DNA from 2 places in the Microbacterium sp. MYb64 genome. Region 2 is predicted to be linked to the other one. Evidence: predicted binding sites of a transcription regulator. Region 2 holds the regulator's gene; the other holds the start of a gene.

Region 1 (4,911 bases), on a different contig from region 2:
CCAGGCGCCGGGCGCGCCGACCGGCCACGGGGCACCACGGGCCCGCGCCGCCGCGCCGCCGCGCGCGCTCGCTCCGAACACGGAGAAGGCCCCCGGGACGGATCCCGGGGGCCTTCTCGAAAGGGGGATGGACTCAGAAGTCCATGCCGCCGGACGGGTCGGCCGGCATGGCCGGCGCCTTCTCCGGCTTGTCGGCGACGACGGCCTCGGTGGTGAGGAACAGGCCGGCGATCGACGCGGCGTTCTGCAGCGCCGAGCGGGTGACCTTGGCCGGGTCGATGATGCCCTGTGCGAACATGTCGCCGTACTCGCCGGTCGCGGCGTTGAGGCCGTGACCCGTGGAGAGCTCGGAGACCTTGTGCGCGACGACACCCGGCTCGAGACCGGCGTTGAGGGCGATCTGCTTGAGCGGCGCCTCGATCGCGACGCGAACGATGTTCGCGCCGGTCGCCTCGTCGCCCGCGAGCTCGAGGCCGTTGAGGGCCTTCGTGCCGGACTGGATCAGCGCGACGCCACCACCGGCGACGATGCCCTCCTCGACGGCGGCCTTCGCGTTGCGGACGGCGTCCTCGATGCGGTGCTTGCGCTCCTTGAGCTCGACCTCGGTGGCCGCGCCCGCCTTGATGACGGCCACGCCGCCGGCGAGCTTGGCGAGGCGCTCCTGCAGCTTCTCGCGGTCGTAGTCGCTGTCGGTGTTCTCGATCTCGCGACGGATCTGGGTCACGCGACCGGCGATCTGCTCGGCGTCGCCGGCACCCTCGACGATCGTGGTCTCGTCCTTGGTGACGATGACCTTGCGCGCACGGCCCAGCAGGTCGAGGGTCGCGTTCTCGAGCTTGAGACCGACCTCCTCGGTGATCACGGTGCCACCGGTGAGGATGGCGATGTCCTGCAGCTGCGCCTTGCGACGGTCGCCGAAGCCCGGAGCCTTGACGGCGACGGACTTGAAGATGCCGCGGATCTTGTTCAGCACCAGGGTCGCGAGGGCTTCGCCCTCGACGTCCTCGGCGATGATGACGAGCTCCTTGCCGTCCTGGATCACCTTGTCGACGACGGGCAGAAGGTCCTTGATGTTCGAGATCTTCTGGTTCGCGATGAGGATGTACGCGTCCTCGAAGACGGCCTCCTGGCGGTCCGGGTCCGTGACGAAGTACGGGTTCAGGTAGCCCTTGTCGAAGCGCATGCCCTCGGTGAGCTCGAGCTCGGTGCCGAAGGTCTGGGACTCCTCGACCGTGACCACGCCCTCCTTGCCGACCTTGTCGATGGCCTCGGCGATGAGCTCGCCGATCTCCGGGTCGGCGGCCGAGATCGACGCGGTGGCGGCGATCTGCTCCTTCGACTCGATCTCCTTGGCGGAGGCGAGCAGCTCGGCGGTGATGGCGGCGACGGCCTTCTCGATGCCCTTCTTCAGGCTGATCGGGTCGGCACCGGCGGCCACGTTGCGCAGGCCCTCGCGGACGAGCGCCTGTGCGAGCACGGTGGCGGTCGTGGTGCCGTCTCCGGCGACGTCGTCGGTCTTCTTCGCGACCTCCTTGACGAGCTCCGCGCCGATCTTCTCGTACGGGTCGTCGAGCTCGATCTCCTTGGCGATGGAGACGCCGTCGTTCGTGATCGTGGGGGCGCCCCACTTCTTCTCGAGCACGACGTTGCGGCCACGCGGGCCGAGGGTCACCTTGACCGCGTCGGCCAGGATGTTCAGGCCGCGCTCGAGACCGCGACGGGCCTCCTCATCGAAAGCGATGATCTTTGCCATGAGTTCTGTCGTCCCTCCTGGACGTAGACATTGGGTTTAGCACTCAGATCAGTCGAGTGCTAAACCCAGTCTGGCACTCGACCCCTGTGAGTGCAAGCCGCGGAGGGAGCGTCCGAACTCAGCCCGTCGAACCGTCGCCCGAGGTGTCGGCGGGGGTCGGCTCGGTCGTCGGAGCGTTCTTCGCGAGATCCTGCCCGAGCACCACCGTCAGCTGCTTCTGACCGGCCACGACGTCGTCGCCGTACTGATCGCTCAGGGCGATCTTCGTCGCCCCGATGAGGTTCGCGAGCGCCTGCGCCGCGGACTTGTCCGCCTCGGTCTTGTAGTAGACCGTCGTCGCCGGGAAGTCCTGCGTGCTGGCGTCGCTCGCGGCCACCGCGTTCCCGGCGAACCCGGCGGCGACGATCGTGTCGCGTGTGCTCGCGGCGAGGCCGTTCGCCGTGGTCGCATTCAGCACCAGCACGGCGTACGACGTGTCCAGCGCCGGAGCGGAGGCGGTCGCCGTCCGTGACACGCTGGGCATCGGCGTGCTGGTGTCGAAGCTGATCCTGCCCATCGCGAGCATCGCGGCGAAGATGCCGATGGCGATGAGCACCGCGGTCGCCACGGCGGCCCAGAGCAGCACGAACCAGCCGCGCATCCCGGGGTTCTCGGCGCGGTGGGCGCCGACCCGGCCCTGGGCGTGCGGGATCACGTCGAATCGGTCGCGGGCGGATTCAGGCATTCCATGATGTTATCCGGGGTGCTCCTGCGGTTTCCGTGAACGACAGGCCGGGAGTACGAGGCGAGTCCTCGGCTCAGCGGGCGGAGAGCGCGGTGCGACCGGCCCGACGCGCGGCCGCATCCTCGCGGATCCGGCGAAGACGACGCACCAGCATCGGATCCTCGACCAGCGCCTGCTCGGAATCGATGACCCGGTCCAGAAGCTGGTAGTACCGCGCCGGAGTGAGCTCCAGCTCGGCCCGGATCGCCTCTTCTTTGGCACTGGAGTGCCCGGGGCGCCGCGCCTCGAACGCGAGGATGACGCGCTCGCGGTCGCTCAGGAGGTCGGTCACCGTTCCAGGCTACGTCCCGAGGGGTGCCGTTCGAGGACGGCGCGCCTGCCCGTGGCCCCTCGGCGCGCGGAACGCGGGAGAATGGATCCGACCCTGGGAGGATCCATGTCGCATCGCGTGACCAAGACCGACGCCGAATGGCGGGCCGAGCTCGACCCGCAGCAGTACGCCGTGCTGCGCGAGGCCGCGACCGAACGGGCGTGGACCGGCGAGCTGCTCGACGAGCACCGCGCAGGCCTCTACACCTGCGGCGCGTGCGGTTCCGAGCTGTTCCGCAGCGGCACGAAGTTCGACTCCGGCTGCGGCTGGCCGAGCTTCTACGAATCCGTCCGCCCCGAGGCCGTGCAGCTCATCGAGGACACCAGCCTCGGGATGACCCGCACCGAGGTGCGCTGCGCGAACTGCGGTTCGCACCTTGGCCACGTCTTCCCGGACGGGTTCGGCACGCCGACCGGCGACCGCTACTGCATGAACTCGATCGCGCTGTCCTTCCAGCCCGACGAATCCGCCACCGAGGCATGAGCGCGCTCGAGGCCGTCCGACGCCGGCAGTCCTGGTCCAAGGTCACGCCCGAGGCGCCGACGCGCGAACAATTGCTGCCGCTGATCGCCGCCGCCGGCCGGGTCGCCGATCACTCCTCGCTCCGGCCGTGGCGCCTGATCGAGCTGCGCGGGGAGGACCGGGAGCGGCTGGGATCCGCGATCGCGGAGGCGACGGGCGACTCCTCTCCGTCGTCCAAGCCGTTGCGCGCCTCCCTCCTGATCGCCGTCGTCGCCAGCTACCGGCGCAGCGACAAGGTGCCGCGCTGGGAGCAGGAGGCGGTCGCCTCGGGCGTCGCGCACGTGCTCAGCCTGCTGCTCGACGAGGCCGGCTGGGGCGTCATCTGGCGCACAGGCGGTTACACCCGCGCCGCGGCCGTGGCGCGCACGCACGGGCTCGGACCCGACGAGGAGCTGCTCGGATGGCTCTACGTGGGCGGCAAGCCGGGGAAGGAACCGGGCCGGCGCTCACCCGTCGACGCCGAGGCCGTGCTCTCCCGCATGCCGGCCGAGCGCGCGGACCACGACGGCGTGCCGGCGCAGGATCCCGGAAAGCCCGACGCCTGCGGGAAGAAGGCGAAGAAGAAGGCGAAGAAGAGGGCGAAGAAGGCCGCCAAGAAGGCCGAGAAGCGGAAGAAGGCCGAGAAGGCGGAGCGAAAGCTCAGGAAGGCCGAGAAGCGGAGCTGAGCCGCCGGCGGCTCCGCCACGGCAGCGCGGCCAGCACCGACAGCACCGCGGCGAGCACCATGACGACGACCTGCCATGCGGCGGGTCCCGCAGCAGGCGGCCAGATCAGATCGATCAGCACCGACACCGCGAGCTGACCGAGCACGGCGCCGAGCCCCATCAGCAGCACTCCCGTGCGGGCCACGATGACCACGCCCAGCAGGATGTAGGACGCGCCGAGCAGCCCGCCCAGGTAGAGCCACAGATCGCCGGGAAAGGCCGCCGGCAACGGCTCTGGCGCTCCCGTGACGAGCAGGCTCGCGCCCGCCGACACGGAGAGCACGAGCACTCCCCCGACGAAGCTCATGTACGTCGCGCCGAGGGGCGAGGCGATGCGCTGTCCGAGTCTGCCGTTCACGGCGGACTGGAACGCGATGCCCGCACCGGTGAGGAACGGCAGCACCAGCATCCACCACGGCGCCCGGCCGAGCACGTCTCCGCCGAGGGAGACGCCGACCGCGATGAGGGCGCACGCGCCGCCGATGAGCCTTCCGGGGGTGATGGCCACCACGCCGGCGGGTCCGAAGCCGAACCGGTCCAGCAGCAGGCCGTGCAGCGTCTGACCAGCCACCACGCCGACGCTGAACAGGGCGACCCCGAGCACGCCCGCGACGAGTCCCTGCGTCGACACGGTCAGCGCGCCGCAGGCGCCGCCGAGCAGCATCCACCATGGCACGTCTCCGGTGCGGATCCCTCGCCACAGGCGCCCGAGCGCCAGGCGTCCGGAGCGCGTGAGCAGCACGGGGAAGCTCAGCAGCACCAGGCCCACGGCGAAGGACACCCAGCCGGCGAGGATCCCGTTGTCGAGGTGCACTCCGAGCTGCCCGTTCACGCGCGC
Region 2 (4,911 bases):
GAGGCCGGCTTCGACTGGTACGAGGTGAGCAACTGGGCCCGCCGCCCGGCGGATCACGGTGGCGGGGATCAGCGCTCCCGCCACAACATGGCGTACTGGCGCGGCACGGACTGGTGGGGCTTCGGCCCAGGAGCCCACAGTCACGTCGCCGGCCTGCGGTGGTGGAACGTGAAGCACCCGGCCGCCTACGCGCAGCGGCTCGCGGCGGGGGAGTCTCCGGCCGCGGCCACGGAGCGCCCCGATGCCGAGGCCACCCAGCTGGAGCGGATCCTGCTGCGCTCCCGGATGTCGGAGGGGATGCCGCTCGACGCGATCGCGTCCGACGCCCGCACCAGGGTCGCGGGCCTCATCGCGGACGGCCTGGTCGACGCCGGCGCCGCCCTGCGCGGCACCCTCGTCCTGACGCTCCGCGGACGGCTGCTCGCCGACGCCGTGGTGCGCGCTCTGACTGACTGAGCGCACCGTCCGCGATCAGCCCTTCTCCGCCCGGAGCAGGTCCACCACGGCCGTCCGCCTCTGCGGTCCTACCACGGGATCTGCACCCGCGCCGTCGAACAGCGCCGCCGTGCGCTGCGCGCCGAACGTCGGCCAACCGGGATCGCCGTCGCGGATGAAGCGCACCCAGGCGTCGTGCATCGCCGTGGCCAGGGCCTGCGGCGGCGCGGAGCCCGCGATCTTCGCGCTCTCCGGATCGTGGAGGCGGTCGAAGACGAACGGCAGCTCGAGGGCGTGCGCCGCGCGCAGATCGCGCACGGGGCTGGGCCAGCAGAACTCGTACAGGAACGTGGGGGCGGTGCGGGCGCGCGCGGCCCGGGTGGCGGGCGCGCGCAGCAGCAGGTCCGTGGCGAGCTGGCCGAACACCTCCCCGGTGCTCGCGCCGGGATGATCGGCGCGCACCGCCCTGGCCGCCGCGGCGGGGATGCGCAGGGCGAGGCGCGCGAGCAGCAGCTTCGACGGCCGGATCCCCCTCACGGCCTCCGGCGGGAACCAGAGCCGGTACTCGTCCGTGTTGGTGCCGATCAGCAGCGGCACATCGACGTCGACGAGCGCCTCGTGCGGCGACTGCGGCAGCGACTCGGGATCCCGCACGAGCTGGAAGCCCGGCGCACCGCCGAGCGGGGAGGATCCGGCGGCCTGGGCGCGTCGCGCCTCGAGCAGGGCGTCCGGGGCGAGCGCCGCGAACGCCTCGCGCGTCGCCGGGACGCCCAGCCGCTTCGCGAGCTGGCGGGTCACGCGCCCGCCGCGCTCTGGAGTCTGCGCCTCGAGCGGGCCGGACTGCACGATCCCGCCGCGCACCAGCGCCCTGGTGTCGGGTCGGGAGAGGAGCGCGGCGACGAGCGCTCCTCCTGCGGACTCGCCCATGAGCGTGATCCGGCCGGGGTCGCCGCCGAACGCCGCGATCTCGTCGCGCACCCAGCGCAGGGCCGCCGCGACATCCTGGAGTCCCAGATTGCGCGGCGCGTCCGCGAGCACGGAGAAGCCCTCGGACCCCAGCCGGTAGTTGACACTGACGAAGACGAGGCCGTCCCGCGCGAACTCCGTGCCCTCGTACATCGACAGCGCCGCCGTGCCACGCTCGAGGGCGCCGCCGTGGATCCACAGCACCACCGGAGCGGCGTCCGCGCCCGCCGGCGTCCACACGTTGGCCGTGAGGATGTCGTCTCCGTCGATACGGAGGCTGCCGAGGATCTCCGCGGTCGCCCCCGCGTAGGGCAGCTGCGGAGCCGTCGGCCCGAACGCGGCGGCGTCGCGCGGCGCGGACCACTGCTCGACGGGCCGCGGCGACCGGAGGCGGCCCTCGCCGAAGGGCGGGGCGGCATACGGCACGCCGAGATACCGGTCGATGCCGTCTCTGCGTCGGCCGATCAGCTCGCCGGAGGAGATCCTTGTGCGCACGAGGTCCTGGTCCATGGCCACATCCTAGGGAGTGCCGCATCCTCGACATCCCCGGTCCCTGAGCCTGTCGAAGGGCCCGGCAGGATAGGATTGGCACTCAGGATGCACGAGTGCCAACGGTGAGGAGGAGCGATGGTCTCAGAACGCGGACTCCAGGTGCTCCGCGCCATCGTCGAGGACTACGTCGAGACGAATGAGCCGGTCGGCAGCAAGTCGATCGTGGAGCGGCACGCGTTCGGCGTGTCCGCCGCGACGATCCGCAACGACATGGCCCAGCTCGAGGACGAGGACCTCATCGCGGCGCCGCACACCTCCTCGGGGCGGGTGCCGACCGACAAGGGCTATCGCGTGTTCGTCGATCATCTCGCGCAGGTGCGGCCGCTCACGGCGGCCCAGCGCAGCGCGATCACGGCTTTCCTCGCGGATCCCGCCGACCTCGATGACCTCATGGTGCGCACCGTGCGCGTGCTCACGCGGCTCACGGGGCAGGTCGCGCTCGCGCAGTACCCGTCGTTCGCCCGAGCCCACATCACGCACGTCGAGCTCGTGGCCCTCGCCCCGAACCGGCTGCTGATCGTGCTCGTCACCGATGCAGGCGGCGTCTCGCAGCGGATCGTGCCGCTGCCGGTCGAGCTGGACGACGCCGAGCTGGGGCTGCTCCGCGCGGTCATCACCGAGCTGCTGACCGGCCGCTCGGTGCGCCGCGGCGCGGAGCGCGTGGAGGCGGCGGCGGAGACCTCGTACGGCCCTCGGATCGACGCCGCTCGTGCCGCTGTGCTGCGTGCCGTCGCTGAGGAGCTCGCGGAGTTCCGCCAGGAGCGCCTGGTGATGGCGGGGGCGGCGACCCTCGCCCGGCGCGAGCACGACTTCCGCGGCAGCATCCACCCTCTCCTCGAGGCGATCGAGGAGCAGGTGACGCTGCTGCGGCTGATGAGCGAGATGCGCGTCGACGAGCACGGTCTCGCCGCGAGCATCGGCACGGAGAACGCCGCGTTCGGCCTCGGCGAGGCATCGATCGTGGCGAGCGACTACGTGACGCACGGCGGCACCGCACGCGTGGGCGTGATGGGGCCGACCCGGATGGACTACCCGAGCAACCTCGCGGCGGCGCGGGCCGTGGCCCGCTACCTGTCGAGGCTGCTCGAAGAGGACGAGTCCGGCCGCTGAGCGGCCGCAGAACACACGCGCCGCCGCCTGGCGGCCCGGAAAGGCGATGGTGACGGATCACTACGAGGTCCTCGGCGTCTCGCGCGATGCGAGCGAGGACGAGATCAAGAAGGCCTATCGGCGGCTCGCACGTCAGCTGCACCCCGATGTGAACCCCAGTGAGGATGCGGCGGAGCGGTTCAAGCTCGTCACGCACGCCTACGACGTGCTGAGCGACGCCGACTCGCGACGCCGCTACGACATGGGCGGCGACCAGAACGGCAACGGCGGCTTCGGAGGGTTCGGCGGCTTCGGCGACATCTTCGAGACCTTCTTCGGCGGCGGAGGGGCGCGCGCCGCGCGTCCTCGTTCGCGCCGGGAGCGCGGTCAGGACGCCCTCGTCCGCGTCACGCTCGAACTCGGCGACGTCGTCTTCGGCGTGCACCGGGACATCGAGGTGGACACGGCCGTGCTCTGCGAGACGTGCCAGGGATCCTGCTGCCAGGAGGGCACCTCACCCGTCACCTGCGACATCTGCGGAGGTTCGGGTCACGTCCAGCAGCAGGTGCGCAGTCTGCTCGGCAACGTCATCACGACCGCGCCGTGCGGCTCCTGCGAGGGCTTCGGCACGACGATCCCGTTCCCGTGCCAGACCTGCAACGGCCAGGGCAGAGTGCGCTCGCGTCGCACGGTGGGGCTCGACATCCCGGCCGGCGTCGAGACCGGCCTGCGCCTGCAGCTGCCCGGATCCGGTGAGGTCGGCCGCGCCGGCGGCCCGAACGGCGACCTGTACGTCGAGGTCACCGTCGCCCCGCACGCCCGGTTCAGCCGCGACGGCGACGACTTGCTCGCAACCCTCGAGGTCGCGATGAGCGATGCGATCCTCGGCGCCACGACCACGATCGAGTCCCTGGACGGATCCGTGGATCTCGAGATCCGCCAGGGCCTGCAGTCGGGCGACGTGCTGACGATCAAGGGCCGGGGCGTCACGCCGCTGCGCGGAAGCCAGCGCGGCGATCTGCGCGTGGGCGTGCAGGTGCTCACCCCGACGAAGCTCGACAACAAGGAGCGCCAGCTCATCGAGGACTTCGCCAAGCGCACCAAGGCGCCGGCGCCGAAGCTGGCCGAGTTCCACCAGGGGCTGTTCTCCAAGCTGCGCGACCGCTTCCGGGGCTGATCCGCGATGGCCCTGCACTTCGTGACGCCCGACGCGACCGCGGCGACGGCCGGATCCGTCGTGGCACTCACCGGCGCCGAGGCCAAGCACGCGGCCGTCGTGCGCCGGGTGCGGATCGGCGAGCCGATCACGCTCGGTGACGGGGCCGGCACCTGGCTCGAGGGCGAGGTCGCCTCGGCGGCACCGGGTCTCGTCGAAGTGCGCATCTTCTCGAGACGGCAGGATCCCCGTCCCGACCCTCGGATCCTGCTCGTGCAGGCGCTCGCGAAGGGCGACCGCGACGAGCTCGCGGTGCAGGCGGCGTGCGAGCTCGGCGTCGACGAGATCGTGCCCTGGCAGGCGGCGCGCAGCGTCTCCCGATGGGAGGGCGCCAAGGCGGCGAAGGGCCGGGAGCGCTGGTCGACGATCGTGCGCGAGGCCGCCAAGCAGGCGCACCGGTCCTGGATCCCAGAGGTCGCCGACGTCGAGACGACCGCGGATCTGGTGCGCCGCGCGGCCGCGCAGCGCGTGCTGATCCTGGATCCCACAGCCCCCGCGGCGCTGTCCGCCCTGGTCCAGGACGAGCGCGACCTCGTGCTCGTCGTGGGGCCGGAGGGCGGGATCGCACCGGAGGAGATCGATCGGCTCGTCGCCGCCGGCGCCGAGCGCGTGCTGCTGGGCGACACCGTGCTGCGCACGTCGACCGCAGGCCC

The links. The regulator HrcA, encoded in region 2, represses chaperone genes, less so after heat shock. The targets are predictions, from matches to a motif close to TTNGCACTCGNNNNNNNCGAGTGCNAA.
Region 1: a site for HrcA is predicted at 1,790-1,816, ahead of groL (chaperonin GroEL). Genes of this name have one in related genera too.

Annotation. Positions count from the first base shown of each region.
Region 1 covers NZ_PCOW01000001.1:292,916-297,826, reverse strand. Annotated here, with positions in the region: gene groL (chaperonin GroEL) at 134-1,753, opposite strand; gene CQ044_RS01440 (LytR C-terminal domain-containing protein) at 1,872-2,477, opposite strand; gene CQ044_RS01435 (DUF3263 domain-containing protein) at 2,551-2,808, opposite strand; gene msrB (peptide-methionine (R)-S-oxide reductase MsrB) at 2,914-3,330, shown strand; gene CQ044_RS01425 (nitroreductase family protein) at 3,327-4,034, shown strand; gene CQ044_RS01420 (DMT family transporter) at 4,009-4,911, opposite strand, start outside.
Region 2 covers NZ_PCOW01000025.1:37,086-41,996, forward strand. Annotated here, with positions in the region: gene hemW (radical SAM family heme chaperone HemW) at 1-456, shown strand, start outside; gene CQ044_RS17190 (carboxylesterase/lipase family protein) at 472-1,911, opposite strand; gene hrcA (heat-inducible transcriptional repressor HrcA) at 2,029-3,063, shown strand; gene dnaJ (molecular chaperone DnaJ) at 3,113-4,219, shown strand; gene CQ044_RS17205 (16S rRNA (uracil(1498)-N(3))-methyltransferase) at 4,226-4,911, shown strand, end outside.